DNA from 3 places in the Streptomyces sp. NPDC050560 genome. Region 2 is predicted to be linked to each of the others. Evidence: riboswitches for the same ligand, from Rfam matches in the RefSeq annotation. Region 2 holds a riboswitch; each other region holds the start of a gene.
The links. A riboswitch is a leader RNA that binds a small molecule or an ion and turns the genes downstream of it on or off. The one in region 2 is predicted to bind cobalamin.

Region 1: another riboswitch for cobalamin. It lies ahead of ACIBIW_RS12720 (ribonucleoside-diphosphate reductase subunit alpha); the one in region 2 lies ahead of ACIBIW_RS05745 (CbtB domain-containing protein).
Region 3: another riboswitch for cobalamin. It lies ahead of metE (5-methyltetrahydropteroyltriglutamate--homocysteine S-methyltransferase); the one in region 2 lies ahead of ACIBIW_RS05745 (CbtB domain-containing protein).

The regions. Positions count from the first base shown of each region.
Region 1 is NZ_JBITGT010000005.1:106,887-113,173, forward strand. Features, by position in the region: gene ACIBIW_RS12700 (ROK family protein) at 1-335, opposite strand, end outside; gene ACIBIW_RS12705 (CAP domain-containing protein) at 631-1,128, shown strand; gene ACIBIW_RS12710 (chitinase) at 1,169-1,891, shown strand; gene ACIBIW_RS12715 (glycoside hydrolase family protein) at 1,903-2,772, shown strand; cobalamin riboswitch at 2,851-2,981, shown strand; gene ACIBIW_RS12720 (ribonucleoside-diphosphate reductase subunit alpha) at 3,096-5,501, shown strand; gene ACIBIW_RS12725 (ribonucleotide-diphosphate reductase subunit beta) at 5,492-6,287, shown strand, end outside.
Region 2 is NZ_JBITGT010000002.1:228,985-235,271, reverse strand. Features, by position in the region: gene ACIBIW_RS05765 (FtsX-like permease family protein) at 1-1,015, shown strand, start outside; gene ACIBIW_RS05760 (MASE1 domain-containing protein) at 1,115-2,119, opposite strand; gene ACIBIW_RS05755 (PP2C family protein-serine/threonine phosphatase) at 2,445-3,284, shown strand; gene ACIBIW_RS05750 (CbtA family protein) at 3,380-4,180, opposite strand; gene ACIBIW_RS05745 (CbtB domain-containing protein) at 4,192-4,428, opposite strand; cobalamin riboswitch at 4,465-4,590, opposite strand; gene ACIBIW_RS05740 (histidine phosphatase family protein) at 4,691-5,248, shown strand; gene ACIBIW_RS05735 (class I SAM-dependent methyltransferase) at 5,359-6,123, shown strand.
Region 3 is NZ_JBITGT010000003.1:250,966-257,252, reverse strand. Features, by position in the region: gene ACIBIW_RS08565 (FAD-dependent monooxygenase) at 1-10, opposite strand, end outside; gene metE (5-methyltetrahydropteroyltriglutamate--homocysteine S-methyltransferase) at 127-2,457, opposite strand; cobalamin riboswitch at 2,603-2,822, opposite strand; gene ACIBIW_RS08555 (AfsR/SARP family transcriptional regulator) at 3,058-6,287, shown strand, end outside.

The DNA.
Region 1 (6,287 bases), on a different contig from region 2:
GTCGCGGCGACCCGCACCGCCGCCCTGGCGAACTCGATCCCGACCGCGCGCCCGGTCCCCGGGTTCAGCGCCAGCCGCTCCGGCGGCCTGCCACGCCCGCGCGCCGCGGCCTTCGGCACCGAGGCGGTGACCGAGCCGCCGTCCACGAGTGCGCCGACGACATCGTGCAGCGTGGTCCGCGTCAGCCCGCTCAGCGCGCCCAACTCGCCCCGGGTGAGCGGCCCGTGACGGTGCAGCAGCCGGAGCACCAGATCCGCGTGCGGGCCCGGGGGCCGGGCCGTCGGATCGCGCCGCCGTACCGCTGCCGCCGGCGGTGGCGGGGTGGGTGTCGTCATGGCAGGGCGGGCCCCTCCGTGAGTGGGCGTCGCGGACGGCCGGTTCGGCCGCCGCGGAACGGGGCGGAATCAGGAACGTAGGGGCACTCTTTGTGGGTTTCTTGTGAACACCGGCCCCGCGCCGGTGACATGGGCCGCGCACCGCCGGTCCCGGCGCGGACAAAACCGCGGTCGCGGCGGAAAAAATAGCCGCCGCGCCGCACGGAACGGCAGGCTCACGCCCCAGGGCCAGGCGCCGCCCCGCGGTGTGCGCCCGGCCGGAATCCGAGCAGTACGACGGAAGGGAACGGAGCCCATGTCCCTGCCCCGACACCTCGCGGCCGTGGCGGCCCTGGCAGCGGCGGCGACCGCGCTGACGGCCACCCCGGCGGCGTCGGCCACCGCGGCGCCCACGGCGGTCAACCGGCGCGCCCAGGTGATCAAACTGACCAACGCGGAGCGCACGAAGGCGGGTTGTCCCAAGCTGAAGAGCAACGCCGCCCTCGGGAAGGCCGCCCGGCGGCACTCGGCCGACATGGCCAACCACGACTTCGTGGGGCACAACGGCTCGGGCGGCAGCACCCTCGTCTCCAGGGCGCAGGCGGCCGGCTACACCGGCTGGCGCGCGCTCGCCGAGAACGTCGCCGGCGGGCAGCAGACCCCGAAGGCGGTCGTCAAGGGCTGGATGAACTCCCCCGGCCACCGCGCCAACATCCTCAACTGCTCCCTCAAGCACATAGGCGTCGGCTACGCCAAGAAGAGCGGCACCAGGTACGGGACGTACTGGACACAGGACTTCGGCGCGAAGCTCTGAGAACCAGGACCTCGCCGTAGTGACCCAAGGAGCCCCCACCATGCCAAGAGCACGCGCCGTCCAGGCCGCGCTGACCGCCCTCGCCCTGGCGGCGACCGCGAGCGGACTCGCCACCGCCGCCGCGTCGGCCGCCCCCGCGCAGCGCGCCGGCCTCGTCGTGAGCAAGGCGCAGTACAACACGATGTTCCCGAGGCACAAGAAGCTCTACAGCTATGACGGCCTGGTCAAGGCCGCCAAGGCGTTCCCCGCGTTCGCGCACACCGGCACCGCCGCCACCAGGAAGCGCGAGGCCGCCGCCTTCCTGGCCAACGCGGGACACGAGACCAGCGGGCTCATCTACGTCAACGAGCAGAACAAGGCCGCCTGGCCCACCTACTGCGCCGCCGAGCCGTACGGCTGCCCGGCGGGCCGCTCCGCGTACCACGGCCGCGGCCCCCTCCAGATCAGTTGGAACTACAACTACAAGGCGGCGGGCGACGCGTTCCACACCGATCTGCTGCACCACCCGAACCTCGCGGCCCAGAAGCCCGCCGTGACCTGGAAGCTCGCGCTCTGGTACTGGATGACCCAGTCGGGCCCCGGCACCATGACCTCCCACCACGCGATGACCGCGGGCGGCGGCTTCGGACAGACGATCCGCAGCATCAACGGCGCCGTCGAGTGCGACGGCCGCAACCCCGCCCAGGTGCGCGACCGTGTCGCCCGGTACAAGAAGGCCGCCAGGATGCTCGGCGCGGCCCCCGGCAAGCACCTGAGCTGCTGAGAGGAGACCCGATGCGACACACCACGCGCCTCGCCGCCGTGCCGCTCGCGCTCGGCGCGCTGCTCGCCGCCGCGGGCCAGGGCGCCGCGGCCCCCGCCCACGCACCCGGCACGCACCCGCCCGCCGCCACGGCCGCCACGGCCGCCGCGGGGACGAAGAAGGGCGTCAGCGCCTGGCAGTTCCAGGGCGTCAGCAAGGCGCTCACCAACTCCCGGGCGGGCTGGTTCTACACCTGGTCGTCGGGCAGGCTCGGCATCAAGGCGCCGCGCGGCGTCGAGTTCGTGCCGATGATCCATGACGCGGGCTCGGTGACCAAGGCGGAACTGGCCCGGGCCAAGAAGCAGGGCAAAACGCTCCTCGGCTTCAACGAGCCCGACCGGGGCGACCAGGCCAACATGACCGTGAACCGGGCGCTCGACCTCTGGCCCCGGCTCCAGTCGACCGGGCTGCGGCTCGGCGCCCCCTCCGTGGCCACCGGCGGCGACACCCCCGGCGGCTGGCTCGACCGCTTCATGAAGGGCGCCGCCTCCCGCCACTACAAGGTCGACTTCATCCCCCTGCACTGGTACGGAGGCGACTTCGACGCCCAGCGCGCCACCGGCCAACTGCGCGGCTACCTGGCCGCCGTCCACAACCGCTACCACAAGCCGGTCTGGCTCACCGAGTACGCCCTGACGGACTTCTCGTCCGGCACCGCCCGCTACCCCACCCAGGCCCAACAGGCGGCGTTCGTCAAGAAGTCGACGGCGATGCTGCGCTCCCTGCCGTACGTCAAGCGGTACGCCTGGTTCACCCTCTCCACCAGCCGCGGCGACGGCACGGGTCTCTACCGCGGCACCCGGGCCACGAAGGCGGGCGCGGCCTACCGTGCGGTGAAGTGAGCGCGGCCGGGGGCCGGGCCTACGACCGGACCGGCCCCCGGCGACACAATATCTGGGGGTTGCTTGGATAAGCACCCACCAGATGTATGCTCTGATCGCTGCCGCCGCAGGGGAACCCGGTGCGAGTCCGGGACTGTCCCGCAACGGTGAGCGGGCATGCTCACGCATGCCCGCGAGTCCGGTCGCCTGCCGGCAGCGCACCCGTCGGCCCCGGCCGCGGGTGCCGTCGAGTCCGGGCCCCGTGGGATGGGTCGGCGGGCGTGCCGCGGCGTTCCCGCGTACCCCCCTGCCCTCCCACGGCCGTCGTACGAGGGAGAGCACACATGACCATCGCGCCCGCGGCCCCCGCCACCGCGCGCACCGCACCGCCCGGCACCGGCCCCGCAGACGCCCTCGCGCGCGCCGTGGCCGAGGCGTGCACCGGCCTCCGCGACACCGACGGGGACCGGATCGTGGCCGCCGCGCTGCGCGGCGCGGGCGCCGCCCCCGACGAGGCGGAACTGCGCGCGCTCGCCACCGAGGCCGCCGCCGGGCTCATCGCCGAGGACCCGCAGTACTCCCGCGTCGCCGCCAGGCTGCTCGCGCACGACATCGCCGCGGAGGCCGCGGGGCAGGGCGCCGTCTCGTTCTCCGCGTCCGTCGCGGTCGGCCACCGCGAGGGCCTGATCGCGGACGCCACCGCGGGCTTCGTCCGCGCGCACGCCGCACGGCTCGACACGCTCGCCGACCCCGCCCACGACGACCGCTTCGGCTACTTCGGGCTGCGCACGCTGCACAGCCGCTATCTGCTGCGCCACCCGACGACCCGTCAGGTCGTCGAGGCGCCCCAGCACTTCCTGCTCAGGGTGGCGTGCGGGCTCGCGAAGGACGGCGGCGCCGCCGCGGCCGACGAGGTGGCCGAGCTGTACGGGCTGATGAACCGCCTCGAATACCTGCCCAGTTCGCCGACGCTGTTCAACTCGGGCACCCGGCACCCCCAGATGTCCTCCTGCTATCTGCTGGACTCCCCGCAGGACCGGCTCGACTCCATCTACGAGCGCTACCACCAGGTCGCCAGGCTCTCGAAGCACGCGGGCGGCATCGGCATCCCGTACACCAGGGTGCGCTCGCGCGGCTCCCTGATCCACGGCACCAACGGGCACTCGGGCGGCATCGTGCCCTTCCTGCGCACGCTGGACGCCTCGGTGGCCGCCGTCAACCAGGGGGGCCGCCGCAAGGGCGCGGCCTGCGTCTACCTGGAGACCTGGCACGCGGACATCGAGGAGTTCCTCGAACTGCGCGACAACACGGGCGAGGAGGCGCGCCGCACCCACAACCTCAACCTGGCGCACTGGATTCCGGACGAGTTCATGCGCCGCGTCGAGGCCGACACCGAGTGGTCGCTGTTCTCCCCTTCCGACGTGCCGGAGCTGACCGACCTGTGGGGCGAGGAGTTCGACGCCGCCTACCGCGCGGCCGAGGAGCGCGGGCTCGCCGTCAGGCGGCTGCCCGCCCGTACCCTCTACGCCCGGATGATGCGCACCCTCGCACAGACCGGCAACGGCTGGATGACCTTCAAGGACGCCGCCAACCGCACCGGCAACCAGACCGCGGAGCCGGGCCGCGTCATCCACTCGTCGAACCTCTGCACCGAGATCCTGGAAGTCACCGACGACGGCGAGACCGCGGTGTGCAACCTCGGCTCGGTCAACCTCGCCGCCTTCCTCACCGACGACGCCCGCGCCGGGGAGACGGCCGACCCCGCCCTGGCCGTCGACTGGGACCGCCTCGACCGGGCCGTGCGCACCGCGGTGGTCTTCCTCGACCGCGTGGTCGACACCAACTTCTACCCCACCCCCGAGGCCGCGTCCTCCAACGCCCGCTGGCGCCCCGTGGGCCTCGGCGCGATGGGCCTCCAGGACGTGTTCTTCGCGCTGCGGCTGCCCTTCGACTCGCCCGGCGCCCTCGCCCTGTCCACCCGGATCGCCGAGCGGATCATGCTCGCGGCCTACGAGGCGTCCTGCGACCTCGCCGAGCGGCACGGCCCCCACCCGGCCTGGTCCGCCACCCGCGCCGCCCGCGGCGTCCTGCACCCGGACCACTACCCGCCGTCCGTGACCTGGCCCGAGCGGTGGGCCGCGCTGCGGGCCAGGATCGCCGCCACGGGGCTGCGCAACTCGCTGCTGCTCGCCATCGCGCCCACCGCCACCATCGCCTCCATCGCGGGCGTCCACGAGTGCGTCGAGCCGCAGGTGTCCAACCTGTTCAAGCGCGAGACCCTGAGCGGAGAGTTCCTTCAGGTGAACACCTCCCTGGTGGCCGAGCTGAAGCGGCTCGGCAGGTGGGACGAGCACACCAGGCAACTGCTGCGCGAGTCCAACGGCTCGGTACGGGACATGGAAGGGCTCCCCGCCGACGTGCGCGAGCTGTACCGCACCGCCTGGGAGCTGCCGCAGCGCGCGCTGATCGAGATGGCCGCCGCCCGCGCCCCGTACCTCGACCAGAGCCAGTCGCTCAACCTGTTCATGGCCTCGCCCACCATCGGCAAGCTCAGCTCGATGTACGCGTACGCGTGGCGCCGCGGCCTGAAGACCACCTACTACCTGCGCTCCCGGCCGGCCACCAGGATCGCCCAGTCCGCGCGCTCGGCGGCACCGCCGCCGGACGCCGCACCCGCGGCCGCCCCGCCGGAGGCGGAGGCCGTCGCCTGCTCCCTGGAGAACCCCGAGTCCTGCGAGGCATGCCAGTGACCACCCGCACCGCCGTGAAGAACCTGCTCGACCCCGGCTTCGAGCTGACCCTGCGGCCCATGCGCTACCCGGAGTTCTACGAGCGCTACCGGGACGCCATCAAGAACACCTGGACGGTGGAGGAGGTCGACCTGCACTCCGACGTCGCCGACCTCGCCCGGCTCTCCCCGGGCGAACAGCATCTGATCGGCCGTCTGGTCGCGTTCTTCGCCACCGGTGACTCGATCGTCGCCAACAACCTCGTCCTCACCCTCTACCGGCACGTCAACTCCCCGGAGGCCAGGCTCTACCTGTCCCGCCAGCTCTTCGAGGAGGCCGTCCACGTCCAGTTCTACCTGACGCTGCTCGACACGTACCTGCCCGACCCCGAGGAGCGCAACGCCGCGTTCGCCGCCGTCGAGAACATCCCCTCGATCCGGGAGAAGGCCGAGTTCTGCTTCCGCTGGATGGACTCCGTGGAGGACATCGACCGGCTGCGCACCAAGGACGACCGCCGCCGCTTCCTGCTCAACCTGATCTGCTTCGCCGCCTGCATCGAGGGGCTCTTCTTCTACGGTGCCTTCGCCTACGTGTACTGGTTCCGCTCCCGCGGCCTGCTGCACGGCCTGGCCACCGGCACCAACTGGGTCTTCAGGGACGAGTCCATGCACATGGACTTCGCCTTCTCGGTCGTCGACACGGTGCGGCAGGAGGAGCCCGACCTCTTCGACGAGGAGCTGGGCAGGAGGGTCACCGCGATGCTGGAGGAGGCCGTCGAGGCGGAGTTGCAGTTCGCCCGCGACCTGT
Region 2 (6,287 bases):
CGCCCTGGTGGCGCTGCTCGGCACCGTGCTCGCGATCGGCCCCGCCATGCTCGGCGGCCGGGTCCTGCTCGACATGTTCAAGGACAGCGGGCAGATCTCCGACGGCGTCTCGTACACCTTCGGCTCCTTCGCCCTGACGGCGGGCCTGCTGACGAACCTGGTCGCCGGGATCGGCGCCGCGTTCCTCGCGGTCCGCAGGGCCACCAGGGCCGAGGCGGGCGGCCGGGCGCCGCGGACCCGGCTGCGCACCGTCGGCGGCGCCCTCGCGCTGATCGCCGGGGTCGGCGGGGTCACCACCACCTTCGCGATGGACGCCGACGAGCCCGGCCTGATGGCGTCGCCCGCGTACGGCGCGATCCTGATCTCCGTCGGCTTCGCCACGCTCTCCCCCGCGCTGCTGCGCTCGCTCCTCGGGCGCCTCGGCAGGCCGATCGCGGCCCTGGCCGGGGCGGGCGGCTATATGGCGGTGGAGAACATGCGCAAGCGCGCCGCCCAGCTCTCCGGCATCCTGATGCCGCTGATCATGTTCACCGCGGTGGCCACCGCCACCCTCTACATGCAGGGTGTCGAGAACTCCGCCCTCGACGCGGCCGGGGTCACCCAGACCACCGAGGACAAGAACCTCCAGACCCTGAACCTGGTCGTGGTCGGCATCATCGCCGCCTTCGCCTGCCTGATGCTGATCAACAGCCTGTACGCGGCGACCTCGTACCGCGGCCCCGAGTTCGGACGCCAGCGGCTCGCCGGGTCCACCCCGCGGCAGGTGCTCGCCACCGTCGCCACCGAGGGTGTCGTCCTCAGCGTGACCGGGCTCTTCTTCGGGACCGTCGCGGCACTGGCCGGGATCATCCCCTTCACGATGGTCCGCACCGACGCCACGCTGCCGGACCAGGGCCCCGGGATCTGGCTGGCGGTCGCGGGCATCGGCGCCGCGGCGACCCTGGTGACCGGGCTCGTCACCACCCGGCGGGCGCTGCACACCCCGGCCGTGTCGGCGGTGGCGGTGGCCGCCTGAGCCCCCGGCGGGCGGGCCGCTCACCCACCGCCGCCCCGCACCGGCACCGGGCACCCCCGAGAGGGCAGTCGCACCCCGCGACTGCCCTCTTCGCGTGCCTCACAGCTCCGTGCTGCCGCGCCGCGTGGCCTCGTCGCGCAGCGGCCAGTGCGCGACGGAGGCGCCCGGAGTGAGGTAGTCGACGACCTCGGCCAGCTCGAAGCAGACCTGCTCGATCCGCAGCCTGACCTTGAGCTGCTCGGTGACCAGGGTGGACAGCAGCAGCGAGGTCACCACGGCAGAACCGTTGAACGCCTGCACGAACCACATGCGCTCGGTCACCGACTGCACCGAGAAGAGGCCGCGGCTGTCCGTCGCCGCCTCGGTCACCAGGATGGCGGTGTACAGCACCGTCGGCGCGGCTCCCGGCATCCGGAAGCGCAGGGCGCTCCAGATCACCATGGGGAACATCACGAAGAGCAGCCGGGTGCCGGTGAGCGTGATGAGGGGCGTCGCCACGAGCACCACGGCGCCCAGCAGCGTCGCCTCCACCATCCGGCCGAGAGAGCGCTCCTCCGGCACGAGGCCCCTGCCCCGTACGAGCATCAGCAGCAGCGGCGTCAGGAGCAGCACGCCGAGCACGTCCCCGGCCCACCACACGGACCACACCGCCCAGAAGCCGCCGGGCTGGATGCCGCCCTTGTACGCCTGGAGGGACGCCCCTACCGAGGCGCTGATCACCATCCCGGCGAAGCCGCCGAGGAACACCAGCGAGAGCCCGTCGCGCAGCCGGTCCATCTGGGGCCTGAAGCCGACCCTGCGCAGCAGCCACCAGGACAGCAGCACGGCGCAGGTGCTGCCCACGGAGATCGCGATGCCCTCGGGCTTGAAGGGCGACCCCGTCAGATAGATCGACAGCGCCCCCATCAGCACCCCGGGCCACATCCGCACGCCCCACAGCAGCAGCGCGGCGAGGGCCACCCCCATCGTCGGCCACATCGGGGTGACGACGACTCCGTCGATGGTCAGCCGCTTCAGCAGGCCGAGACGGCCCGTCCCGTAGTACGCCGCCGCGAGGACGATCCATCGCAGGGGCCACGACCACCAATCCGATCTGCTGCGCACCCCGTCATGAGATACCGCGTCGGCGCCCGCCGCGGCCAGGACACGCGGCAGGTCCGCCGGGGGACGCAACCGCCGCGGGGCGGGCCCGCACGGTCCCGGCGGGCAGAACGGCCGGGACCTTCCTAGGATGAAAGGCGGCGCTCGCACGCACGTCCGTCGCCACGGCCGACGCGATCCACGCCCCCGGCACGGTCCGCACCCGCGGCGCCCCGGCGCACCCCGCCGGAACAACCCGTACCCGACCGTCCTCCGCAGGAGGCCCTACGCCACCGTCCCCCCGCAGGAACCGGGGCCCGCGGGCCCCGGGTGAGCTTCGGAGCGGCCCATGCCCTGGCGACGCCGTCGCACAGGTTCGGCGAGCGCCGACGACCTGCTGAGCCGTCTCGACAGCCTGACGGCCCAGGCGAGGGAGCGCGTCGAGTTCCAGCAGGCCCGGGTGGAGCTGGCGGAGGCACTCCAGAACGTGATGCTGCCCAGCGAGCTGCCCGCCGCCCCCGGGCTGCGCACCGCGGCCCGCTACACCCCCGCGCGGCACGGCCTGGACATCGGCGGCGACTGGTTCGACGGCTTCCCGATGGCGGACGACAGCTACGCCTTCTCCATCGGGGACGTCCAGGGCCACGACGTGGAGGCCGCCGCCTTCATGGGGCAGGTGCGGATCGTGCTGCGTGCGGTGGCGACCGCGGTCACCGACCCGGGGGAGATCCTGTCCCGGGCGAACGACCTGCTGCACACGGTCGGCCTGGAACTCTTCGCGACATGCAGTTTCTTCCGTTTCGACCCGGTCGGCTGGGAGCTGCTGGGGGCCAGGGCCGGGCATGTTCCGTCGGTGTGGGCGACGGTCGACGGCCGCTCGGGGATCGCGGAGGACGAGGGCGGGCTGCCGCTGGGTGTGATGGCGGGCGCGCGGTACCCGGTGACCCGGCACCGGCTGACGGCCGCGGGGGCGTTCGTCCTGGTCACGGACGGGGTGGTGGAGGGCCCCTCGTATCCCCTTGAGGAAGGTCTCGAACGGGTGCGCGGCGTGGTGGGCTGCCATCCGGACGCGGACCCCGACGACCTCGCGGGCGCGGTGATGCGCATGGCCGAGTCCGTCGGCCACGCCGACGACGCGGCGGTCCTGGTACTACGGCACGACGCGGCCCCGGCACGCAGGGCGGCTTAGAACCACGGCGCGTACCGGCACCGGCACCCGTCCGCGCATACCGGCACCGGTCCGCGCGGGGCGGCGCCCTCCCCCGCACGGCAGGGCGCCCCGCCTCACCCCGCCGCCCTCCCCTCCGCCGCCTCGACGCGCCCCGCGCCCTCGGCACCCGCGGGGGCCGCCGCGCCGCCGTGGGCCGTGTCGGGGTCGGCGGGCCGCAGCAGCCGGTCCGCGAGCGTGGCGAAGACGAGGCCGAAACCGGCCCACATCACGAGCTGGATGGCGAGCGCCGCCACCCGGAACCGCCACAGCAGCATCGCCGGGAAGTCGGAGGGCACCTCGTTCACCGACGGCAGGAACGCGTACGCGAGGCCGACGAGGACCACGAAGCCCGCCCCCGCCGCCAGCGTCGCGTACCAGGCGCCGAGCCGCGGCGCGAGCCGCCTGCCGACGGCCACGGAGCCCAGCGCGAGCAGCACGCCGAGCAGCATCATCAGGAAGTAGAGCGCGGTGCGCCTGCCGATCGTGCCGGGGTCGCCGACCGACGGCGGGTTGGCGGGGTACTTCAGGAACGGCACCAGGTAGACCGCGGTGAAACCGGCCCCGGCGACCAGCAGCGCGGTCGCCCGCGGCCCGAAGCGGCCGAGCCTGCCGAGCGCGAAGCAGTACGCGAGGGCCGCGATCCCGCCGAAGGCGACCCCGTAGACCAGGACGCCGGTGGCGAGCCCGGCGGTGGACTGGAGGGAGCGGCTGACGACCTCCATCCCGTGTTCGTGGGAGTGCGCGTCCTCGAAGGCGATCGCGGAGTCGACCCGCGGCTCACCCAGGAGGTACGCGACGACGAAGGCGAGCACACCCGCGGCGAGCCCCGCGAGCATCCCGCGCACCAGAAGCTTTCCGACGGCGGTGGAGTTCACCCTTCCCCCGCTCAGTGGCAGGGGAAGCCGAGCAGATGCCGGCCGTCGTGCACCCACTCGTGGATGTCGGTGCCGGAGAAGAGTGAGGTGGCGCCCTGCTCGGCGCCGACGAAGTAGAGCAGTACGAGCATCAGTACGCCGACGAAGACGGCCCAGGGCAGTATCGCCCTGACGGGGAGCCGCAGCGGCGGGTTGTCCTCGGCGGGGGTGGCCCGGCCGGTGGCCGGAGGGGCGTACGACTGCGCCATGATGAGACCTCCTGCGGGGAACTCGCGTCCCGATAGGTGGAGCCTTGGCGTGACGACGGGTCTGGCTCGCCCGGCCTTGGCCGGGCATACAGTGGCGCGACCGCCCCGGTCTCGCACCGGGTTCCGTCGTGACGCGCGAATATCACCGGAACCGTACCTCCCGCCCGCGACCCGGCCAAGACCGCCTCACCCGCGGCCATCCCCGGTGGGAGGCCCCCGAATCCGGTGAATCCGGGCCGCTTTGGGCAAGGAAGGCCCCGCGTTGACCACCCGTGTGACCCTCGTCTCCGCCGCCGCGAGCACCGCGCTCGCCACCGCCGCCTTCGAGGACGGCCACCCCCTCACCCCGGAGGGCCGCGCCGCCGCAGAGCGCGCCGCGTGCCGTCTGCCGGCGGCCGGGCGCGCGGCGGCCTCCGGCACCGTGCGCTGCGCCGAGACGGCCGCCGCCCTCGGTCTTGAGGCCGCCCCACTGCCCGCGCTCGCGGGCCGCGACGTGGGCGCCTGGCGGGGCAGGACCCTCGACGCGCTCGCCGCCGCGGAGCCCGCCGCCGTGTCCTGTTGGCTCGCCGAGCCCGGCTTCGCGCCGCCGGGCGGCGAGCCGCTGACCGCGCTGTGCGCCCGGGTCTCCGGCTGGCTCGCGGGCCTGCCGACGGGGCGGGCGCTCGCCGTCGTCGAGCCCGACGTGGTACGGGCCGCCCTCGTGACGGCGCTCGAACTGCCCGCCGCCGCCTTCTGGCGCCTGGACGTGCGCCCCCTGACGGCGACCGTGCTCACCGGCCGCGAGGGCCGCTGGAACGCGCTGGTCGGCAGCCCCCTCTGACACCGCGTCGGCCCCGGTCACCGCCCGCGCCGCGGCCCTCCCCTGGACCCTCCGCGCGGGCGCGATATTCGCGCGCCGCCCCGCGCCACGGCATGCCAGGCTTGCGGCCCATGCGTTCCTTTGACGAACTGGTCGCGGAGGCCGACGAGGTCTCCGTCGACGGCTGGGACTTCTCCTGGCTCGACGGGCGTGCCACCGAGCAGCGGCCGTCCTGGGGCTACCAGCGGCTGATGGGCGAGCGGCTCGCGCGGGTGCGCTCGGCGCTCGACATCCAGACCGGCGGCGGCGAGGTGCTCGCGGGCGTCCCGCACCTGCCCCCGCTGATGGCCGCCACCGAGTCCTGGCCGCCCAACCTCGCCCGCGCCACGGCGCTGCTGCACCCCAGGGGCGCGGTGGTGGTGGCGGACTCCGACGAGCCGCCGCTGCCCTTCGCCGACGGCGCCTTCGAGCTGGTGACGAGCCGCCATCCGGTACGCGTGTGGTGGCGGGAGGTCGCCCGGGTGCTGCGCCCCGGGGGCACCTACCTGTCCCAGCAGGTGGGCCCCGGCAGCGTCGGGGAGCTGACGGAGTACTTCTGGGGCCCCCAGCCCGCGCCGGAGGAGATGCCGCGCAGGCCGCAGGCGGCGCGCGCGGAGGCCGAGGAGGCCGGGCTCGACGTCGTCGACCTGCGGTACGAGCGGCTGCGCATGGAGTTCTGCGACATCGGCGCCGTCGTCTACTTCCTGCGCAAGGTGATCTGGATCGTCCCCGAGTTCAGCGTCGCCCGCCACCACGGCCTGCTGCGCCGGCTCGACGCCGCCATCCGCGCCGAGGGGCCCTTCGTCGCGCACTCCACGCGCTTCCTCATCGAGGCCAGGAAACCCGCCGGAACCTGAGCGAGGAAAAAACGCTTCACCCGTTCGGGGGATAGCCGTCCGGGTGCATCACCCAACGACCGTTCCCAGGCCCGGCACCGCCTCACACCCCACGCCCGTTTCACCCGTAATAATGCAACTTTTCCCCGGGCGTCGCTGGCGCGCGCGGCTGCGCCCGGAGAGCC
Region 3 (6,287 bases), on a different contig from region 2:
GCTGGGTCACGGCGTCCCGGTCCTCTCGCTCGCGCGGGCCGCGACGGGTGCCCGGCCCGGCCCAGCGTAGGCGGGGCGCCCGGCGGGCCGCCAGCACGGGCGGTCCGCCGGGCGGCGGGGTGCGGGTCAGGGCGCCGTCGGGCCGTCCAGTTCGTCGCGGACGGTGCGGGCGGCGGCGACCAGGTTCGCCAGGGAGGCCCTGGTCTCGGGCCAGCCGCGGGTCTTCAGACCGCAGTCCGGGTTGACCCACAGCCGCTCGGCCGGGATGGCGCCGAGGCCGGTGCGCAGCAGCTCGGCGGCCTCCTCGGGGCTCGGCACGCGGGGCGAGTGGATGTCGTAGACACCCGGTCCTGCCTCGCGTGGGTAGCCGTGGGCGGCGAGTTCCCGTGCCACCTGCATGTGGGAGCGGGCGGCTTCGAGGCTGATGACGTCGGCGTCGAGGTCGTCGATCGCCTGCACGATGTCGCCGAACTCGGCGTAGCACATGTGGGTGTGGACCTGGGTGTCGGCGCGTACGCCCGAGGTGGCGAGGCGGAACGCCTCGGTGGCCCAGGCCAGGTAGCCGGGCCGGTCGGCGGCGCGCAGCGGCAGGGTCTCGCGCAGTGCGGGCTCGTCGACCTGGATGATGGAGGTGCCCGCCGCCTCCAGGTCGCCCACCTCGTCGCGCAGTGCGAGGGCGACCTGGCGCGCGGTGTCGCCGAGCGGCTGGTCGTCGCGGACGAAGGACCAGGCGAGCATGGTGACGGGCCCGGTGAGCATGCCCTTGACGGGCCGGTCGGTCAGGGACTGGGCGTACGTCGTCCAGCGCACCGTCATCGGCTGCGGCCGTGACACGTCCCCGGCGAGGATCGGCGGGCGCACGTACCGGGTGCCGTACGACTGCACCCAGCCCTGCTGTGTGGCCAGGTATCCGGTGAGGCGTTCGGCGAAGTACTGCACCATGTCGTTGCGCTCCGGCTCGCCGTGCACGAGGACGTCGAGCCCCGTCCGCTCCTGGAAGGCGATGACGTCCCGGATCTCGGCCGCGACGCGCTCCTCGTAGCCCGCGGTGTCGGTGCGTCCTGCGCGCAGGTCGGCGCGGGCGGCGCGCAGCGCGCCGGTCTGCGGGAAGGAGCCGATGGTGGTGGTCGGCAGCAGGGGCAGGCCGAGGCGGGCGCGCTGGGCGGCGGCGCGGGCCGCGTAGGGGCGGGCGCGGCGGGTGTCAGCGCCGGTGATCGCCTCGGCGCGGGCGCGTACGGCGGGGTCGCGGGTGAGGGGGGACTCCAGCCGGGAGGCGAGGGCGCTCCTGTTCGCCGTGAGTGCGCCGTCGATCGCGTCGACGCCGTGGGTGAGGCCCTTGGCGAGGGTGGCGGCCTCGGCGGTCTTCTGGCGGGCGAAGGACAGCCAGCGCAGCACCCCTGGGTCGATGTCGGGCTCGGCGGCGGTGTCGAGGGGGACGTGGAGCAGGGAGCAGGAGACGGAGACGTCGACGCGGTCCGCGAGGCCGAGCAGGACGCCGAGCGTGGTGAGGGACTTGACCAGGTCGTTGACCCAGACGTTGCGGCCGTTCACGACCCCGGCGACAAGACGCCTGCCGGGGAGGCCGCCCGCGGCGGCGAGGGCGGCGAGGTTGTCCTCACCGGTCTCGGTGAAGTCGATGGCAAGACCCTCGACGGGTGCCTTGGCGAGCACGGGCAGGGCGTCGCCGAGGCGGCCGAAGTAGGTCGCGACCAGCAGTTCCGGCCGGTCGGTGCGGGCGCCGAGGTCACGGTAGGCGTGTGCGAGCGCGGCCAGCTCCGCGGGGGTGCGGTCCTGGACGAGTGCGGGCTCGTCGAGCTGCGCCCAGCGGGCCCCGGCCGCGCGCAGGTCCGCCAGGATCTCGGCGTACACGGGCAGCAGCCGGTCCAGGAGGGTGAGGGGGTCGAAGTCGGCGGGGGCGCCGGGGGCGGGCTTGGCGAGCAGCAGGTAGGTGACGGGGCCGACGAGCACCGGGCGGGCGTCGAGGCCCAGGGCGCGGGCCTCGGTCAGCTCCGCGACCTGCCGGGCCGAGTCGGCGGTGAAGACGGTGTCGGGACCCAGTTCGGGCACGAGGTAGTGGTAGTTGGTGTCGAACCACTTGGTCATCTCCAGGGGTGCGACGTCCTGGGTGCCGCGGGCCATCGCGAAGTAGCCGTCGAGGGGGTCGGCGGCGAACGCCTCGCGGTGCCGCTCGGGGACGGCGCCCACCGTGACGGTGGTGTCCAGCATGTGGTCGTAGTAGGAGAAGTCGCCGGTCGGGACCTCGTCGACGCCGTCGTCCACCAGTCGGCGCCAGTTGGCGGCGCGCAGTTCCGCGCCGGTGGTGTGGAGGGCTTCGGCGCTGACGCGGCCCTTCCAGTAACCCTCGATCGCCTTCTTCAGTTCCCGATCGGGGCCCTGGCGCGGGTAGCCGTACACGGTGGCCCGTGCCGCCGTGGTCGTCGGGGGCTTGCTGGTCACGGAGATCTCCTTCGCGAGATGAGTCCCTGGGGTCCCGGGGGACACGGGGGCGCGAAGGGTGGCCGTCCTGGCGGCCCGGCCGTGCGGGTCCGCCTGTGGGTTCGCCGACCCGCCCTCGGGGTCACCGGGATGTCCGCGCGTGAATCGTCGCGCACGGGCAGCGGGCAGGTCTTCGGACTCGCGGGCGCGTCCTCCTCCTGGGGAGAACACCTACTGGCCGTCGCTTCCCAGGCCCTCCAGGGCCCAGTGCGTATGACGGCGGTCGTTCCCACTCACCGCTGCGGGGCAGTCCCGGATTCCCACCGGGTTCCCTCTTACGACACCCCGTCCGGCTGACGGGGCGAACCTGCTGCACCGGCAACCCTACGGCCCCCCTGGTGCCCGGTGGGGCACCTGCCCCGATCGGGGGGTGATGTGCACCACAGCGTTGACATGCGGGGCGTGGGGTGCAACGCGGCGGCGTGTTCCACCCCGGCCGTGGCCGGGACCGGGCTTGCCACCTGGGGCTTGGCTGAATCAAGATGGCGTCCCCGGCGGGCGGAGGGGAGCCCCACACTCCCTGTGGTACGGCCATGCGCGGGGGAACGGGCGGGGAAGGTCATGGCCGGGCTGGAAATCGATGTTCTCGGGCCGTTCACCGTGCGCAGGGACGGCGAACGGGTCCGGGTGGCGTCCGCCCGGCAGCGGGCGCTGCTGAGCGCGCTGGCGCTGCGGGCGGGCCGTACGGTCCCGCTGGACACCCTGGCCCACGCGGTGTGGGGCGACGAGCCGCCGGTGCACGTGCGGGCCAGCCTCTTCACCCTGGTGTACCGGCTGCGCGCACTGGTCGGCGAGGAGTGTCTGCACACCGCCCCCGCGGGGTACCGGCTCGGCGTCCCGCCCGAGCGGGTGGACGTGCTGCGTTTCCAGGGCCTGCTGGACGCCGCGTCCGGCGCGGCGGACGACGCGGAGGCGCACGAGCGCATCGTGGCGGCGCTGGCGCTGTGGCGTGGCGATCCGCTGGTGGACGCCGGGTCGGCGGTGACGGAGGCCGAGTTCGCGGGCGGCCTCACCGAGCGCCGTCTCGGCGCCGTCGAGCGCCGCGCCGATCTCGAACTGCGGCTGCGGCCCGGCCCGCACGGCGAGCTGATCGCCTCCCTGCGCGAGCTGACCGCGCGCCATCCGCTGCGGGAGTCGCTGTGGCGGCGGCTGCTCGCCGCGCTGGGCGCCGCGGGCCGGCAGGCCGAGGCCCTCGACGCGTACGAGACGGTGCGCCGGCTCCTCGACGACGAGCTGGGCACGCTGCCCTCGGCGGAGCTGCGCGCCGTGCACCAGGAGCTGCTGCGCGCGGGCGCGCACACCGATCCCGCACCTGCCGCGGCGGCACGGCACGGCGGGAGCGCCGGGACCGCCGCGGGCGGGGGCGGGCCGCAGGTGGTCCGCAGGCTGCCGCCCGCGCTCGACGGGTTCGTGGGCCGGGAGCGCGAGCTTGCCGTCCTTGACGCCGCCGCGGAGGTGGCGGACGGCGCGGGGCGGGCCGCGATCGTCGTGGTGCACGGCATCGGGGGCGCGGGCAAGACCAGCCTCGCCGTGCGGTGGGCGCACCGCGCGGCCGCCCGCTTCCCCGGCGGCCAACTCCCTATCGACCTGCGCGGTTACGGGCCCGGCACCCCGCTCACCCCGCACCACGCGCTCGGGGTGCTGCTGTCCGCGCTCGGGGTGCACCGCGACCGCATCCCCGCCGGGACGGACGAGCGCCGTGTGCTGCTGCCCGAGGTCCTCGCGGGGCGCGGGGTGCTGCTCATTCTCGACAACGCCCGCGACGTCCAGCAGGTCAGGCCGCTGCTGCCGGGCCCGGGCGGCACCGCCGTCGTCACCAGCCGCAACCGGCTGAGCGGGCTGACCATCAGGGAGGGGGCGCGGTCCGTGCCGCTGGGCGAGATGTCCACGGACGAGGCCCGCACCATGCTCGCGGACGCGGTGGGCGCAGGGCGCGCGGCGGCCGAGCCGGAGGCGGTGCGGCGGCTCGCCGACATCTGCGGGCGGCTGCCGCTCGCGCTGCGGGTCGTCGCGGAGCTGGTGTCGCGGCACCCGGACGCCTCGCTCGCCCACTTCGCGGACACGCTCGCCGAGGACGCCGCGGGGCTCGACGCCCTCGCGGTCGCCGACGACCCGGCGAGCGATCCGCGCACCGTGTTCTCGTGGTCGTACCGCGAGCTGGACGCCGCGGAGGCCCGGCTCTTCCGGCTGTTCAGCCTGGTGCCGGGGGGCCGCGCGGGGGCGGCGGACGCGGCGGCGCTCACCGGTGGCGATGCCGCCGGGGCCCGTGCCGCGCTGGCCTCGCTCGCGGCGCTGCATCTGCTGGAGGAGGAGACACCGGGCCGCTACCGCGCCCACGACCTGCTGCGGGAGTACGCCGCCGAGCGCGCCGCCGCCGAGGAGCCGGCCGCCGAACTCGACGCCGCCCTGGAACGGCTCCTCGTCTGGTACCTGCACACCGCGGGCAGCGCGGTGCGGTCCGTGCACTCCAACTGGTTCGTGCTGGGCGCGCCGTCCGCGCAGGCGACGGCGCCGGTACCGGTGTTCGACGGTGACGTGGCGCGGGCGAGCGACTGGCTGGGCACCTGGCTGCCGGATCTGGTCGCCGCCGTCGCCCGGTGCGCCGAGGAGGGCCGCCACACCGCGCTGGCCCTCCTGATCGCCGACCGGCTGCGCGCCTACTTCTGGGGCAGTCTGCGGATGCCCGAGTGGGAGGTCTCGGCGGAGGCCGCGCTGCGGGTCGCCGACGCCCACGGGGACGCCGCGGCCCGTGGCGCCGCGCGGCTCTGCCTCGCGGACTTCAACGCCCACGCCAACCGCTACGAAGACGCCGTCCGGCTCTACCGGGAGGCCGGGGAACTCGCGGAGGAGGCGGAGCGTTACGATCTGCTCGGCGCCACCCTCAACAATCTGGCGGGCATCCACTGGCGCGCGGGCCGCCTCGCCGAGAGCGCCGACTGCCTGACGCGGGTGCTGGAGTTCAACCGTCGCCTCGGCCGCTTCCACGGCCAGTACAGCAACCACTCCAACCTGTCCACGGTCTGTCTCAGGCTGGGCAGGACCGAGGAGGCGTACGACCATCTGCACCGGGCGCTCGACCTCGCCAGCACGGACGAGGAGCGCTCGCACTGCGCCGCCAACCTGGGCGCGGTCGCGCACGCGCTCGGCCGCTTCGAGGAGGCGCTGCGCCATGCGCGCGTCGCCCTTCCGCTGGTGCAGGAGGCGAAGGACGGCACCTGGGAGGCCGACTGCCACTGCTTCGTGGCGGACGTCCACCGGGACGCGGGCAGGGAGGACGAGGCCCGCAGGGCGGCGCGGGCGGCGCTGGCGGTCGCCGACCGCGTCCGCGACCCGCTGGTCACCGCGGACTCCCATCTGGCCGCGGGCGCGGTGGAGTTGCGCTTCGGGCGCCACGAGCGGGCGGGTGAGCTGTACCGCGAGGCCCTGGCGCTGGCCATCGAGCACAGCCTGCTCAGCGAGGAGACCTCGGCGCGCGTCGGGATCGCGGCGGTGTCCCTGGCGCTCGGCCGCACCGCGGAGGCCGCCGGGTCCGCGGCCGCCGCGCTCGGCCTGGCCCGGCGGCACGGCTTCGCCGACCGGGAGGGCGACGCGCAGGTGGTCCTGGCCCGGGTCGGGCTCGCGGAGGGCGACCCGGAGGGCGCGGCGGGCCCGGCGGGGCTCGCGGTGGCCACGTACGAGTCCGTGGGGCGGCCCGTGAGCCTGGCCCGGGCGCTGTTCATCCTCGGCCGCACCGGCGACTCCGGCGCGCTGCGCCGTGCGCTCGACGTCTTCACCGAACTCGGCTGCGCGGA